DNA from 4 places in the Klebsiella terrigena genome. Region 3 is predicted to be linked to each of the others. Evidence: predicted binding sites of a transcription regulator. Region 3 holds the regulator's gene; each other region holds the start of a gene.
What was found. Region 3 encodes Fur, which represses iron uptake genes when iron is present. Its sites were predicted from a motif close to ATAATAATGAGAACNACTATCAA; they were not measured.

Region 1 (4,167 bases), 2.7 Mb from region 3:
CCGGTCAGCACGCTGCTGTTGGTGGTCAGGTCCGAGAGGTTCTCCGGCTTGGTCGACTGATGCACGACGCGAATGCCCGGGATCACGGCGAAGTTATGGCTGTCGAGATCGAAGTTAATCTTATCCTGCACGAAGCCGGCGATGATGTAGCCGCGGCTATCCGCTTCCGGCTGCATGATCGCGGTGTAGACGCTCGGCACCGGCGACTGGCTGAACGGGCGCTGGGTTTTGGTGGTGCTGGCGTTGAGGCCGCCGCTCAGATCGTGACGGCCCACGGATTTGGCCAGCGCGGTCTGGAACCCCCAGGTGTCGGTGTCAAAGTTCGAGTTCACGGTCTCCATAGAGAGGGCGGTGCTATCCGGCATATAGGTCCAGTCGTGGGCCTCGGTATGCTGGTAATAGACCTTAGTCGACACGCTATCGATATAGTCGTTCATCGGCGTCCAGTCATCTTTTAGGCTCAGCCCCCAGCGGCGCGTCTGGCTGGTCTGGTTGGCGGTGCCGATAACGCTGTTGCCGCTGGAGTCCCAGGCGTCGTAGTGCGTATGGTTGGTTTTATGGTAGTAATCGAAGGTGCCGGTCAGCTTATGCTCGTCATTGGGCTGCCAGATCCCGGAGGTCATAAAGGCGTCTGAGTGCCAGTTGGCCGGATACGAATCGACGGTTCCGCTATTATTTTCCGTTTCCTGGCCGTCGCGGCGGCTGTAGACGAAGATCCCGCGCAGGGTCTCGTCGCCGCCGGCGATGGTGACGCCGTTGTGCCAGCTGCGGTCGGCAGAGTCGTAGCCGCTGCGGTAGCCGAAGGCGCTGGTTTTACCCGGATGCAGATAGTCGTCGGCAGATTTCGGGCGGAAAGAGACGTTACCGCCGATGGAGCTGTTGGCCGTTTCGCTGGAGGTGGCGCCGGACTGAATATTGATGCTGCCGTACATATACGGGTCAATGTAGTCGCGGCCAATACCGAAGGTGTTGAGGCCCGATCGGCTGACGTAGCTGCGTCCGGTGGCGTTTGGCTGAGCGATGCCGTCAACGTCGATCCCGACGCGGTTGCTCTCCATGCCGCGAATGTTGTAGCCGGTGTAGCCGCCGCGGTCGAAGCCGCTTTTACCGTTGCCCGAACCGCCGCTGGCACCGGTGGCGCCAATCAGCGGCTCATAGCGCATGATGGAGCCAAAATCTTTGGCACCTTTGTCCTGCAGATCCTGAGCGCTAATGGTGTGTTCGCTGCCGGCTTTCAGCACGGGGGCGGGTGCAGTCACGGTCATCAGCTCCGAGCTATCGTCGGATAATGCATCGCTGGTGAGGTTTTTATTGGTGCTGTCAGCCGCCCCGGCGGAGGTCTGATAAATTGCTGCGAGCAAAGAAGTCACCAGCAGGCTTTTCTTAAACCATGCCGTTGATTGAGTGGATTTGTACATAGTAGCCACGCCTTGATAATTATTAGTATCGGCTCACGCGTTACTTCCAGATTTGTCGATTCACCCCGTTCTTTCCCTGCGCTGGCGAATGCATTCCCTGTGCTTTTGCGAATACTAATGATAATTATTACCATTTGCAACTAATTCATTATATCTCCACATTTTATTCATAAAGTTGATTACAATTCGGCTTAACGATTAACGAACCTGATCATTCAGGTGGAAATTATTGAGGATAAAAATGACTAAGCGCGCCATTACCATCACCTACTGCTCCCAGTGTAACTGGATGCTGCGCGCCAGCTGGATGGCGCAGGAGCTGCTGCACACCTTCAGCACCGACATCGGCTCGGTCACGCTGGTGCCGGGAACCGGGGGAATATTCACCATCACCGTCGACGATGTGCAAATCTGGGATCGCAAGCAGGATGAGGGTTTCCCCGACGCGGCGGAGCTCAAGCGTCGGGTACGCGACGTCTGCTTCCCGGAAAAACCGCTCGGACACCTGGATAAACCGGCCTAATCCTCAGGGAGTAACCGGCTGCGCCGCGCCGCCTGAAGGTGTATTATACGTGCATCTTTATTGCCGGGGAGTGGCTATGGCGGGTAAACGTATCGATCGCGAAAAAGAGACCATCAGCAGGATGATTTCGCTCTATCAGCGCCGCTGCCCCGATGCCACGGCCGACGCGGGGCACTATCAGGCGCTCAACGGCTATGCCGATAAGCGGCTGGATAAATGCGTGTTCGGTGAAGAGAAGCCGGCCTGCAAGCAGTGCCCGGTGCACTGCTACCAGCCGGCGAAACGCGAAGAGATGAAGCAGATTATGCGCTGGGCGGGGCCGCGAATGCTCTGGCGCCACCCGATATTAACCATCCGTCATCTGATTGATGACCGCCGCCCGGTCCCCGAGCTGCCGGAAAAATACCGGCCTAAAAAATAGCCGGCACCTTTCCGGGCGCTAGCCGCGGCCCGACGCCTCTGCGGAATCGGCCTGCGTCCGGCTGTCGCGGATCGACGTATAAACGAACGTCACGATGAACAGCACGGTGAACAGCACCACGATGGTCGGCGCCAGGGCGCTATCGAGATAGAACGACAGCCAGACGCCCCCCAGCGAACAGCTCACCGCAAGCGCCACCGCCAGCAGCAGCGCGCTGATAAAGCGCCGCGTCAGCAGCAGCGCGATGGCGCCCGGGGCGATCAGCAGCGAAATCGACAGAATAATCCCCACCGCTTTTAGCGTCGCGACGATCGTCAGCGCAATCATGCACAGCAGCCCGTAGTGCAGCAGCCCGCAGCGTAAACCGCTGGCCTTAGCCTGATGCGGGTCGAAGGCGTGCAGCAGAAAATCGCGCCACTTCAGCCCAATAATCAGCGCAATAGCCAGGGCGATCGTCGACGTTTGCGCGATATCGCTGGCGGAGATGCCCAGCATATCGCCGAACAGAATATGGTCGAGATGCACCTCGGACTGAATAGCGACGTACAGCACCAGCCCGGCGCCAAACATGCCGGAAAAGACGATCCCCATAATCGTATCGCGCTTGATGCGGCTATTGTCATCAAGATAGCCGGTGGCGATAGCGCAGAACAGCCCGGCAATAAAGGCGCCGATGGCGAAGGGAATGCCGACGATATACGCCACCACCACCCCGGGAAATACCGCGTGGCTCATGGCGTCGCCCATCAGCGCCCAGCCTTTCAGCACCAAAAACACCGACAGCAGGGCGCAGGGAACGGCAACGATCGCCGCCACCAGCATGGCGTTGATCATAAAAGAGAACTGGAAGGGTTCGAGCAGAGCGGTCAGCATGAGGCCTCCCTGGCGCGACGACGGCTGGCAAGCAGGCCGTGCTTTGGCGCGAAGACGAATGCCACCAAAAACAGCAGCGTTTGGGCCACCACGATGATGCCGCCGGTGGCGCCGTCCAGATAGTAGCTCAGCCAGGCGCCGAAAAAGCTGGTCAGGCTGCCGATGGCGACGGCGATCGCCAGCAGGCGCGGAAAGCGGTCGGTGAGCAGCCAGGCGGTGGCGCCGGGGGTGACCACCAGGCAAATCACCAGAAACGCGCCCACGGTCTGCAGCGCCGCTACGGTACAGGCCGCCAGCAGAGTGAAGAAGAGCAGCTTGAGTCCGGTGGTGTTGAGGCCGATGGAGCGGGCGTGGCTTTCATCGAAAAAGGTGACCATCAGATCTTTCCACTTCAGCAGCAGGATGATTATCGAAATAAAGCCAATCGCCGCCAGCTGGATAATATCCTCCGGGGCAATCGCCAGAATATTGCCCAGGATGATGGTCTGAATATTGACCGAGGTCGGGTTGAACGACACCATAAACAGCCCGATACCGAAGAAGGAGGAGAAAATCAGCCCGATAATCGCATCCTCCTTGAGCTTTGAGCGCTGGTTGAGAAACAGCATGCTGCCCGCCGCCAGCCCGCCGGAGAGAAAGGCGCCCAGCGCAAAGGGCAGGCCGAGCATATAGGCGCCTGCTACGCCTGGGACGATCGAGTGGGAGAGGGCATCGCCAATCAGCGACCAGCCTTTAAGCATCAGGTAGCACGAGAGAAATGCGCACACGCCGCCGACCAGGGCGGAGACCCACATCGCGTTCAGCATATACTGATAGCCAAACGGCTCCATCAGCCAGCTCATCCTTCGCCTCCCGTCGCCCGACGGCTGATAAACGGCCGCTCATCGTCGGTAATGATGCGATCCTCGCCGCCTTTGAGCACCACGTGGCGC
Region 2 (4,167 bases), 2.3 Mb from region 3:
GAAGTCAGTAAAGCATATGACCACTCAGAACACCCACAGCTGAAGGAGTATGCGGATGAACCATAACGAACTGTATTCAATGAAGAATTTTGACTTTCTGGCGCTGAGCTTTGCCAGGATGCACGCGCAGGGCCACGTCGTCGATCTCGAGGCCATTGTCGGCAATATGGATGAGGATCATCGTGAATGGTTTTGCCAGCGCTATGCGCTCTACTGTCGTCAGGTTAGCCAGCCAGAGACGCCGGCGACAGAGCTGGAACACTGATACAACAACGGGCCTGATGGCCCGTTTTTTTACTGCTTCTCTTCGACGCTCGGCGCGGCCGTTCGGCTTTCCAGATCGCTAATGCGCTGTTCGAGTAGCGCCAGCTTTTCGCGCGTGCGCAGCAGCACCTGAGTCTGCACGTCAAACTCTTCACGGCTGACCAGATCGAGGCGGGTCAGCTGCGACTGGAGCACCTGACGGATCTTTTTCTCGACGTCTTCCCCAAGGTCACGAAGGCCTTTCGGCATCGATTCATGGACCTGGCGGGCGATTTGTTCAATTTTTTTCGGGTCAATCATGATGGTTTCCTGCTCTGGTCGATTTACCGTCCATTGTAGTGCGATCGGCGCCGCCTATAAACCAGAAATGTTTGAAGCTTATGCATTGCCGAGGATAATCAATAGCGTTATAGTTACTTTGCTTATTCTCAGGGCGGGGCGAAATTCCCCACCGGCGGTAAATCAACCCTAGCGTTGAAAGCCCGCGAGCGCTTTTTGCGAAAGCAAAAAGGTCAGCAGATCCGGTGTAATTCCGGGGCCGACGGTTAGAGTCCGGATGGGAGAGAGTAACGGCTCAGTCGGATTGCGATCCGCTTGCGTTGACTTTTTTGCCGCTTAACCCGGCACTCCTAAGACTGCCCTGATTCTGGTAACCATAATTTTAATGAGGTTTTTTTACCATGAATCAGACGCTCCTTTCTTCTTTTGGTACCGCTTTTGAACGCGTAGAACACGCGTTAAATGCACTGCGCGAAGGCCGCGGTGTGATGGTACTTGACGATGAAGACCGTGAAAATGAAGGCGATATGATTTTCGCCGCCGAAACCATGACCGTTGAGCAGATGGCGCTAACTATTCGCCACGGCAGCGGTATTGTTTGCCTGTGCCTGACCGATGAACGCCGCAAGCAGCTCGACCTGCCGATGATGGTGGAAAATAACACCAGCGCCTACGGTACCGGCTTCACCGTGACCATCGAAGCCGCAGAAGGCGTCACGACCGGCGTATCCGCGGCCGACCGCGTCACCACCGTGCGCGCCGCGATTGCCGATGGCGCAAAACCTTCTGACCTGAATCGCCCTGGCCACGTATTCCCGCTGCGCGCCCAGGCGGGCGGCGTGCTGACCCGCGGCGGCCACACCGAAGCCACTATCGATCTGGTGACTCTCGCAGGCTTCAAGCCGGCGGGGGTTCTGTGTGAGCTGACTAACGACGATGGCTCGATGGCCCGCTCGCCGCAGTGCATCGAATTTGCTCAGCAGCACAATATGGCCGTGGTCACTATTGAAGATCTGGTGGCCTATCGCCGCGAGCACGAGCGTAAAGCCAGCTAAGCCGGCTTCGCTGTACTCTAAAGCCCACTTCACCGTGGGCTTTGTTGTTTTTGGCGCTAGCCAATGCCCATCGCCTGCAGGGCCACGAGGCTAAATCCCATCACCGACATACCGCACAGCACGCCATAGCTTGGGTTGCTTTGCGGATCGATCTCTTTTGCCAGCGGCATGAGCTCATCCACCGACAGCGCCACCATAATCCCGGCGACGGCGGCCATAATGGCGCCCATCACCACCGGCGATACCAGACTGCCGAGGATCAGCCAGGCCAGCAGGCCGCCGAGGATCTCGGCCATTCCGGAGAGTCCGGCCCAGAAAACCGCCTTGCGGCGCGAACCCGTTGCGGCATACACCGGGCCGGCAACCGCCAGCCCTTCCGGAATATTATGCAGGGCGACCGCCAGCGCGACGCCCATGCCCAGCTCCAGGTTATTGCTGGCCGTCACAAAGGTGGCGATGCCCTCCGGGAAGTTATGCAGGCTGATACCGAGGGTTAGCAGAATGGCGGCGCGGCGCAGATTGCGCGGGCGCGGGACGCCGGGCGACATCAGATCCTGCGGATGAGCGTGCGGCAGCATACGGTCCAGCGCAAAGTAGCCCAGCAGGCCGATAACAAACATGCCGTAACCGAGCAGCGCCGACATCCCCTCGGCGTTCAGCGCGGCGGGCAGCATCTCCATCAGCGAAATAAGCAGCATGATCCCGGCGGCGAAACCGAGAGAAAAACCCAGCAGACGGTTGGACGGTTTCTGGCCCAGTACGCCGAAAATCGCGCCGATAAAGGTGGCGCTACCGGCCAGCAGGGTCAATATAAGAGGGGATGACATCACTCAGCTCCTTTGATAATGATTATCATTCATAATATCCATCTTACCCGATGGCAGCGAGAGGGAAATGACGCCTTTACCGCGGCTTACATTCAAATTTTCTGATGATGATCATCATGCTTATCTGAGTTTATCCTGATGCAAAAACGCGTAATGTGAAGGCATTAAATCTCCTCTACTCAAGGATATCATCATGTCCCTTACCCGAATGCCAGCGTTGTTTTTAGGCCACGGCAGCCCGATGAACGTGCTGGAAGATAACATCTATACCCGCGCCTGGCGGCATCTGGGCGAAACGCTACCGCGTCCGCGGGCGATTGTGGTGGTCTCCGCCCACTGGTTTACGCGCGGTACCGGCGTCACGGCGATGGAAGCACCGAAAACGATCCATGATTTTGGCGGCTTCCCGCAGGCGCTGTACGATACGCACTATCCGGCTCCGGGCTCTCCTGAGCTGGCGCAGCGCCTGGTTGAGCTGCTGGCACCCGTGCCGGTGACGCTGGATAAAGAAGCCTGGGGCTTCGACCACGGCTCGTGGGGCGTGCTTATCAAAATGTATCCGGATGCCGATATTCCGATGGTGCAGCTGAGCATCGACAGCAGCAAGCCGGCGGCCTGGCACCTCGAGATGGGGCGCAGGCTGGCGGCGCTGCGCGATGAAGGCATTATGCTGATTGCGAGCGGTAACGTGGTGCATAACCTGCGCACGGCGCGCTGGCATGGCGAAAGCACGCCGTATCCCTGGGCGGAATCGTTTAACGAGTATGTGAAAACGAACCTGGCCTGGAAAGGGCCGACGGAGGAACACCCGCTGGTGAACTATTTGGCGCACGAGGGCGGATCGCTCTCGAACCCGACGGCGGAACACTTCCTGCCGCTGCTGTACGTGCTGGGTGCCTGGGACGGTGAAGAGCCGATTTCCGTGCCGGTAGAAGGAATGGAAATGGGGTCGCTAAGCATGCTGTCAGTGCTGGTCGGCGCGTAGCGGGAAAGTGCAGATGCCCCGGCAGGCGTAATGCCGCCGGGGCAGGAGACTACTCGACAAAAATATGCGGATAGAAGCGTGAAAGATCCTGGGTGATCAGCGCCCGGTCTTCGCGAACGCCGATCCCGGCTGGCTTATCGTTGATCAGCCAGCTGCCGATCAGCGTATAGCTATCGCCAAACTTCGGCAGCGGATAGAACTCCTGCACGATGGTACCTTCTTCACCGTACGGGCCTTCGACCGCTTCCACCACCTTGCCGTTTTCAACGATCGACACGTTTGCGCCTTCGCGGGAGAAAATCGGCTTGATGACGTACTTCTCCATTTCGGGATGCGCGTCTTCGCTGAACCAGGATGCCAGCAGGTTAGGGTGATTCGGGAACATCTTCCACAGCAGCGGCAGCAGCGCTTTGTTGGAGATAATGCTCTTCCATGCCGGCTCAAGCCAGCGTACGCCGGCATCTTCCAGCTTGGTGGAGAAGACCTCGCGCAGCATATACTCCCACGGATAAAGCTTGAACAGATTGCCGATGACCTGATCCTGAACGTCGGTAAACTGGCCCTTTTCGCCGAGGCCGATATCTTCGATATAGAGGAATTCGGTGGCGACGCCAGCTTCGGCCGCACAGTCCTGCAGATACTGTACGGTACCGCGATCCTCTTCGGTATCGCGGCAGCACGCCATATGCAGCAGCTGGAAGCCAAACTGTTCCCGGAGCTCGGTAAAGCGCTCAATCAGCTTTTCCTGCAGGCTGTT
Region 3 (4,167 bases):
CCCGACGGAGCGAAAAAAAGAACTTTGCCATGAAATTAAATAGCCGCGCGCAATCTGCACAAAATCCGCACAATAATTCCCCTGTCGTCCTGGTTCACGGTCTGTTTGGCAGCCTTGATAACCTGGGTATCCTCGCACGCGACCTGGTCGCCGACTACGATATCCTGCAGGTTGATATGCGCAATCACGGTCTTTCCCCGCGCGATCCGCAGATGACCTACGCCGCGATGGCTCAGGATCTGCTCGACACCCTTGACGACCTGCAGCTGGAAAAAGCGACCTTTATCGGCCACTCAATGGGCGGTAAAGCGGTGATGGCGCTTAGCGCCCTCGCGCCGGAACGCATCGACGGCCTGGTGGCTATCGATATCGCGCCGGTGGATTATCACGTCCGCCGCCACGACGAAATCTTTGCCGCCATCAACGCCGTGACCGCCGCCGGCGCCGCAACCCGCCAGCAGGCGGCGGTGGTCATGCGCGAGCACCTGCAGGAAGAGGGCGTGATTCAGTTCCTGCTGAAGTCCTTCGTTGACGGCCAGTGGCGGTTTAACGTACCGGTCCTGTGGGATCAATATAGCCATATCGTTGGCTGGCAGCCGGTTCCCGCCTGGCCGCATCCGGTCCTGTTTATCCCGGGCGGCAACTCTCCCTACGTGTCCGATGAGTATCGCGACGCGCTGCTGGCGCAGTTCCCGCAGGCCCGCGCGCACGTGATTGCCGGCGCGGGCCATTGGGTCCATGCGGAGAAACCGGAGGCGGTACTGCGCGCAATTCGCCGATATCTCTCCTCTTTAGCGGCATAACTGGCTAAAAACTGCCCGACCGCGCCGCAGAATGCCCGCGGTCGTTGGCGCAGCGGTTCGCCTGATGTATTATGGCGCGCTATCTGTGTCGGCAATGGCCCGACAACTCGTTTCCCCGAAGTCACTCTGAATCATGGCAAAAGAACAAACGGACCGTACGACATTAGATTTGTTCGCAACCGAGCGTCGCCCGGGTAGACCAAAGACCAATCCGCTTTCGCGCGACGAGCAGCTGCGCATCAATAAACGCAACCAGCTTAAACGCGACAAAGTTCGCGGTTTAAAGCGCGTGGAGCTCAAGCTCAACGCTGAAGCGGTTGATGCGCTCAATGAGCTAGCTGATGCCCGCAATATGAACCGTAGCGATCTGATTGAAGAGATGTTGATGAACCAGCTGGCAGCCCTGCATAGCCAGGGTAAAGTCTGAGAAACCTCAAAAACAACACTTTCATGTAGCAGAGTGTGCAGTCGGGTGTGATTGCTGTTTCCGCGCCCTTCCCTGTTCTGCTATGATTGCCGTTATCTGCGGGCATTACGCCACTACCACATCATTAAGTTTCAAGAGGTTATTTTACTCATGGCAATCATCGGCATCTTTTTTGGCAGCGACACCGGCAACACCGAAAATATTGCAAAAATGATCCAAAAGCAGCTCGGTAAAGACGTTGCTGATGTTCACGACATTGCCAAAAGCAGCAAAGAAGACCTGCAGGGTCATGACATTCTGCTGCTGGGCATCCCAACCTGGTACTACGGTGAAGCGCAGTGTGACTGGGATGATTTCTTCCCGACGCTGGAAGAGGTCGACTTCAACGGTAAGCTGGTCGCCCTGTTTGGCTGCGGTGACCAGGAAGACTATGCTGAATACTTCTGTGATGCGCTGGGAACCATCCGCGACATCATCGAACCGCGCGGTGCAACCATCGTCGGCCACTGGCCAACGGCGGGCTACCATTTCGAAGCCTCTAAAGGTCTCGCCGATGACGACCATTTCGTCGGTCTCGCTATCGATGAAGACCGTCAGCCTGAGCTGACCAACGAGCGCGTTGAGAAATGGGTTAAGCAGATTTCTGAAGAACTGCATCTCGAAGAAATCAAAAACGCCTGATGGTTAAACGGCGATACCTTCGGGTATCGTCGTATTAATAGGTAAAAGCAATAAAACTAATAGCTACAAGTTTTTAACTTTTAATCACATATCTGTACAATGTCCTCTGATTTAACGAGGAGACGTGACACAGTTTGTAGCGTGTGCCTCGTTTTTGACAGCATACAAGGCTCGATGCTTGCGGTTTTCATTTCATCATGGCAGTTCTATAATGAGACGCGTTACATCGGGTGATTCTCTGTATTACTTCCGCTAATGGAAGTAGATCGTTTAGCAACAGGACAGATTCCGCATGACTGACAACAATACCGCATTGAAGAAGGCTGGCCTGAAAGTCACACTTCCACGATTAAAAATTCTGGAAGTGCTGCAGGGGCCGGATAACCATCACGTCAGCGCGGAAGATTTATACAAACGCCTGATCGACATGGGGGAAGAGATCGGTCTGGCTACCGTTTATCGCGTACTGAACCAGTTTGATGATGCCGGCATTGTTACCCGCCATAATTTTGAAGGCGGTAAATCCGTTTTCGAACTGACACAGCAGCATCATCACGATCACCTGATTTGCCTCGATTGTGGCAAAGTGATCGAATTCAGCGATGACTCTATCGAAGCGCGTCAGCGTGAAATTGCCCACCGTCACGGTATCCGCCTGACCAACCACAGCCTGTACCTGTACGGTCACTGTGCTGAAGGCGACTGCCGCGAAAATGAACACGCGCACGACCCCAAGTAATATGATGCCAGCAGGAAAGCCAACCGGACGGTTGGCTTTTTTTATACGCTGAATTCGCCGCGCCATATTCCCTCCTCCGCGATGTTGCTTTAATGTAAAATCCCTTCCCGCCTGACCCCGAGAATCGACATGGAACTTCGTCAGCTACGTTACTTCGTTCGTATTGTGGAAACCGGCAGCATGGGCAGCGCCGCGCTGGATCTCAATATTGGCGTCTCAGCGCTCAGTCAGCAAATGACGCGCCTGGAAAGTGAACTCTCGATTCGCCTGCTCCAGCGTACCTCGCGCGGCGTCACGCCCACCAGCGCCGGCCTGGCCTTTTACTTTCAGGCGCAGCTGGCGCTACGCCATGCCGATGATGCGATCCTGGCTGCCCGCGAAGCTCGCCTGTCCGGGCACGTCAGCGTCGGCATGGCACCCAGCACCGCGTCGATACTGGGGATGCCCTTTATTAACGCGATGCGGGAAAGCTATGCCGATGTTCGTCTGCACGTCGTGGAAAGTCTCTCCGGCAACCTGGAGCGGATGATCAACACCCGCCAGATTGATTTAGCCGTCGTTTTCCAGAAGGAGAAAATCCTGCGCTGGAGCGCCAGACCGATCCTCGAAGAACGGCTATTTTTGATTGGCACCTACGCCGTACTGGCCGATATCGCCGACGACGCCATCTCCCCCTCTCAGCTGGCAAACATTCCCTTGATTATGCCCAGCCAGGGCCACGGCCTGCGTGGCAGGCTGGAGGCGATCGGCCAGGAACACGCCATCAAGCTGGATATTGCCGCTGAAATTGATGGCCTGACTCTACTGATGCGCGCCGTGCGCAGCGGTCTTGGGGCCACCCTGCAGCCCGGGGCCGCCATTTCCCATCTTGATAAAGAAGCGCTGAGAGTGATCGGCGTCCACAACCCGATACTCAGTCGCCCCAACTTTTTGGTTAGCCTGTCTGACGATGAGCTCACCCCGGCAGGTCTTGCCGCCCGCGTGGTGCTTAGCAAAGTCATGCGCCAACTGGTGGATGCAGGCAGCTGGCCGGGAGCCACCCTTTACGCTAACTAAAGCCCTCTTTAGCTACGCAGCATAGCGCCCGCACAGCCCCAGCGTATACATTCCAATTACAAATTTAACAATTAGTTAAAGAGTAATGGAGTCTACGATGGTTGATGTACTGGTGATTGGCGGAGGCAATGCTGCGTTATGTTCCGCTTTAACCGCCCGCGAAGCAGGCGCGTCGGTGCTGTTGCTGGAGGCAGCCCCTCGCGAATGGCGCGGGGGAAATTCCCAACATACCCGCAATCTGCGCTGCATGCACGATGCGCCGCAGGATGTGCTAGTGGATAGCTATACCGAAGAGGAGTTCTGGCAAGATCTCTGGCGAGTCACCGAAGGGAATACCAATGAAGCGCTGGCGCGTCTGGTAATCCGTACCTCTTCACGCTGCCGTGACTGGATGCGCCAGCACGGCGTTAACTTTCAGCCTCCCCTCTCCGGAGCGCTGCACGTGGCGCGCACCAATGCCT
Region 4 (4,167 bases), 490 kb from region 3:
GCCGAGCGGGCTTTCCCGTTGGCGACGTCCTGCTGCTGCGCATAGCCGACAAAATCATTCACCCGGTTTTCCGTCCACTGGTAGCGCACGCCGCCGCTGACGGTGAAGATATCGTTCAGATCGTAGCTGCTCTGCAGGAACGGAGCGAGATTGGTGATGCTGTAGCCCGGGTAGCGGCCGGTGGTGTAGATGGCCTGATTATTCAGCCCGCCGGAGGCCATTGATTCGTTGAGGTCGAAGAACATCTGGTTGGCGTTGAAGGTTTCATGATCGGCGTCGAGCCCCCAGGTCAGGTCCCAGCCCTCCAGCGGCTGGCTGTTGAGGGTAATTTTGGCTCCGTACTGATCGGTATCCTGCTTCGAGGAGGAGAAGCTGCCGACCTGGCCCTTAGCGAGGGTCGGGAAGGGGTAGAAGGTCAGGGATTCATCGCGATAGTAGATCTGGCTGACCAGATTCTGACCGTAGAAGTCGGCGTCGGAATACTGGAGGCTTATCAGGTGGCGCTCGGTGCCGGGTACGCGGTCGGAGTCCAGCCCGTCGGTGGTGTAGGCCTTGCCGTCACCGGTGACCGCCGACATGTTTTTCCCCAGGTACAGGCCGTAGTCGTCGCCCTGGCTTTTATAGTACTGCGTGACCAGCTGAAGCTGACGATTATCGTCGATGTTGATGGTGCCGGTGCCCATCACGTCGAGGCGGTCGGAGTGCTGTAAACCGGTCTGGGTATTATCGAGGATCAGCGCATCGTTATTGCCGTCATACCAGCCGCCGAAGCGCTGATAGGCCACCGATAATCTGCCGGAGGCGTGGTCGGTACCGCCGCTCACCGCTGCCGCCACCCGCTCATCATGATCGTTGCTGTTAGCAAAACCCGTTTTGCCGCCCAGTTCGAGATCGACCTGGCGATCCTGCTGGCCTTTTTTGGTGACAATATTGATCAGGCCGCCGGTACTGCCGCCGCCGTACAGCGAGGTGGCGCCGGAGATGACCTCGATGTGCTCGATGTTGAACGGATCGATGGCGTCGAGCTGACGGCTGTCGGTGCGGGAGGAGTTTAGCCGCACGCCGTCGATCAGCACCACGATCGCGCGACCGCGCATATTCATGCCGTAATTTGTCCGTCCCTGGCTGCTGACGTCGATGCCTGGAATGAGCTGCGCCAGCACATCTTTGAACTCCTTGCCGCCCTGAACCTGCTGTTCAATTTCGTGACCTTCAATAACCCAGGTGGTCTGCGCCATTTCGGCAACGGTACGGTGCGTACGGTTGGCGCTAACGATCAGGTTTTCTTCAGCCGCCTGGGTGCTAAAGACGGGGAGGGTGGTAGCCAGCAGCAGTGGGTTAAGCACCCAGAGACGCGTGTTCATTCGCATTCCTTTTATGAGTTAATTGCTTTGTTGTTAAGCATTGTTGTTCTATTTTTTCGGCGCGTGCGCACCGATTGTTACAGGGTGAAACAAATTGAAAAACTCAAATGCGAATTCTGCACGTAGTGATTATTGTTATCAATATCATTTACAACAAATTAACGCTTAAAGGTGTGAAAACATTAGTGAAAATGGGGTTAAGGCAGAGGGTGGTGCCGGGGAGACGCAGGCCCGGTGACGGAGATCACCGGGCAGCAGAGCGGGTTAGTGCTGGAGGATTTGCCGCCACAGGCGCAGGGTGGTCTCGGCAATTTGCATTAATTTGCTGAAATCGGCGCCTTCGCGAGCGCTGATCGACATCCCCTGCAGGACGCAGTTTAAGAACTGCGCGAGCTGGCGAACGTCGCCGTTTTCCGGGAGCTCGCCGCGCAGCTGGCGCTGCTGCAGGAACTGGGTCAGCGTCTGCTCCTGCATAGCGTGCCGCGACTTAATGGTGTTGGCGATATCGGTAGAGGAGGCCGCCAGCGCCGCGGAGGTGTTGATCATAAAGCAGCCCGCCGGGGTATCTTTACTGGTAAAGCAGGTGGCGATCGCGGTGAAATAGTCCCGCAGAGCCTGGTCGACCGACTTCTCTTCGTCAAACAGCTGCGCTTCGTGTCTGGCGGCAAAGCGCGAGATATAGCGATCGAGCACCGCGCGAAACAGCCCCTCTTTATTGACGAATTCGGCGTAGAGCGTAGGGGCCTTTGCCCCGGTAGCTTCCACCAGGTCGGCAAGGGAGGTTGCCTCATACCCATGCTGCCAGAACAGCGTCATGGCCTTATCCAGCGCCGCTTCCTTGTCGAACACTTTAGGTCGGCCACGGCTTTTTTTTGTGCAACTTTGAACGTCAGTTGTCATGATGCCGCCTGTACCTATGTTGGTTTGTTGAAGGGCCATTATAAAAATAAACGGCATAACCTGCCAGCAGAGTCAGTCCAAAAATAAATAATTCATATATGTATGAATTTTAAGTTGTTTATAAATAATTAAACGATCGTTATAAAAATGCGTTGACGTGTGATGCAGGTCACATTATTATTTACCTATCGATCGTTAAGTTAATTCTTACGACCCTAATAAAAATCATCTGCATAGGTATAATAATCATGAAAACCATCAAAACTCTGACCCTCGCTGCCGTACTAAGCTCACTCTCTTTCGCAAGCTTTGCCGCCGTTGAAGTGCAATCCACTCCTGCTGGCCAGCAAAAAATCGGCACCGTTTCCGCTTCTGCCGGTACCAACCTGGGCTCTCTGGAAGACCAGCTGGCGCAGAAAGCTGAAGAAATGGGCGCGACTTCATTCCGCATTACGTCGGTAACCGGTCCTAACACCCTGCACGGGACTGCGGTTATCTACAAATAAGCTGTTCCCTCTGTCATGCCACTGACAAACGCGGTTCTGACCCCTTTATCAGGCCGCGGTAGTAAGCAGTAAGTTGTTCCCCTGTTATGCCAATATTGCGAAGCGGTCCACACCCTTATGGACCGCGACTCGCTGTCTGAATGTCCGGCTCTCTCCCCAATAAAACACCATAAAGACCCCCCTCAGTTAAGCGGTTTTCCGCTCAGCGGACGTCTTGCATCGCTGCGATCCCCGTTTCCTCGCGTGAGGTTGCAGGCAGTCCCGTCGCCCTCTTGCGGCGGATAATATCGGTTGTTTTGACCGACGCTTTCGCGCGGATAAACCGGTGCAGAGGAAAAGGCGAACCGAAGGCCGCAAGAGGTGAATTGAGGCAGGAGCGAGTAGGTCGAATTGAGCCGAGCGCAGCGCGCAGCAGCGATTTCGGCGCGGGATTGCGAAGATGGTTACAAGAGGTTAAAGGGGAAGAGGCTTCTCTTCCCACAAATCCGCTCACCCGGCGCCGGGGAAGGACGTTCTGCCTGACGGAAAGACGCCAGGCAGAATAGGGCGATTACAGCGCCTGCCCGCTATCCGGCTGATGGCGGGTCACGTCAATCGGCATGCCCGAACGCAGTTCGATTGCGCGCTCCATAACCGGCCGGTCGGTCAGCGGCGCCTCCTTGAAGGCCAGCATTTCGGCGTTAAGCACGATGGGCAGCGTCTGCGGATCGTCATCAAGGTGCTTCGACAGCGGCTGATGAATCTCGACCAGCCGGCTGCCGTTTGGCTCAACGGAAGCCTTAATCGGCGTGTTGATAATATTTACCCGGGTTCCGGGGGTAATTTTATTGAACAGCGTCTTAATATCATTATCGCGCAGGCGAATGCAGCCCGAGCTTACGCGCATACCGATGCCGAAATCGGCATTGGTACCGTGCAGCAGATAGACGCCGCCGTAGGCCGCCAGGCGGATCGCGTGGTGCCCCATCGGGTTATCCGGCCCGGCGGGAACCACGGCAGGCAGCTCGATGCCCATCGCCTTGTAGCGGGCGCGGATATTGGCCGTCGGCGTCCAGGTCGGGTTAGCGCGCTTATCCGAGACGGTCGTGACCATCGTTGGCGTAAGGGTATCGCCCCCAAGCTGGCCGATACCGATAGGGTAGACGGTCACCTCATTCTTGCCCGGCGGATAGTAGTACAGACGAAGTTCGGCGAGATTAATCACCAGCCCTTCGCGCGGCGCGTCCGGCAGCAGCGTCTGCAGCGGAATGGTCAGCACGCTGCCGGCGCGGGGAACGTAGGGGTCGACGCCGGGGTTAGCCTGCAGGAGCGCCAGAAAACCGACGTTATACTTTTTGGCAATGGCTTCCAGCGAACCGCCGTTATCCTGGACCACGTGGAACTGATTTTGCCCCACC

Region 1: the regulator Fur is predicted to act here: its motif matches at 1,530-1,552, upstream of HCK03_RS05335 (TonB-dependent receptor domain-containing protein).
Region 2: the regulator Fur is predicted to act here: its motif matches at 2,438-2,460, upstream of zupT (zinc transporter ZupT).
Region 4: the regulator Fur is predicted to act here: its motif matches at 1,490-1,512, upstream of HCK03_RS16730 (TonB-dependent siderophore receptor).

Annotation. Positions count from the first base shown of each region.
Region 1 covers NZ_CP050508.1:1,116,797-1,120,963, forward strand. The annotation lists gene HCK03_RS05335 (TonB-dependent receptor domain-containing protein) at 1-1,418, opposite strand, end outside; gene HCK03_RS05340 (Rdx family protein) at 1,660-1,941, shown strand; gene HCK03_RS05345 (nitrous oxide-stimulated promoter family protein) at 2,018-2,362, shown strand; gene sitD (iron/manganese ABC transporter permease subunit SitD) at 2,381-3,235, opposite strand; gene sitC (iron/manganese ABC transporter permease subunit SitC) at 3,229-4,077, opposite strand; gene HCK03_RS05360 (manganese/iron ABC transporter ATP-binding protein) at 4,074-4,167, opposite strand, start outside.
Region 2 covers NZ_CP050508.1:710,754-714,920, forward strand. The annotation lists gene glgS (cell surface composition regulator GlgS) at 56-265, shown strand; gene ubiK (ubiquinone biosynthesis accessory factor UbiK) at 295-564, opposite strand; FMN riboswitch at 685-836, shown strand; gene ribB (3,4-dihydroxy-2-butanone-4-phosphate synthase) at 945-1,598, shown strand; gene zupT (zinc transporter ZupT) at 1,655-2,425, opposite strand; gene ygiD (4,5-DOPA-extradiol-dioxygenase) at 2,619-3,410, shown strand; gene HCK03_RS03470 (glutathionylspermidine synthase family protein) at 3,460-4,167, opposite strand, start outside.
Region 3 covers NZ_CP050508.1:4,044,354-4,048,520, forward strand. The annotation lists gene ybfF (esterase) at 30-803, shown strand; gene ybfE (LexA regulated protein) at 937-1,230, shown strand; gene fldA (flavodoxin FldA) at 1,381-1,911, shown strand; gene fur (ferric iron uptake transcriptional regulator) at 2,204-2,650, shown strand; gene tcuR (tricarballylate utilization LysR family transcriptional regulator TcuR) at 2,780-3,706, shown strand; gene tcuA (FAD-dependent tricarballylate dehydrogenase TcuA) at 3,804-4,167, shown strand, end outside.
Region 4 covers NZ_CP050508.1:3,553,470-3,557,636, reverse strand. The annotation lists gene HCK03_RS16730 (TonB-dependent siderophore receptor) at 1-1,364, opposite strand, end outside; gene HCK03_RS16725 (TetR/AcrR family transcriptional regulator) at 1,629-2,264, opposite strand; gene bhsA (multiple stress resistance protein BhsA) at 2,513-2,770, shown strand; gene ldtC (L,D-transpeptidase LdtC) at 3,321-4,167, opposite strand, start outside.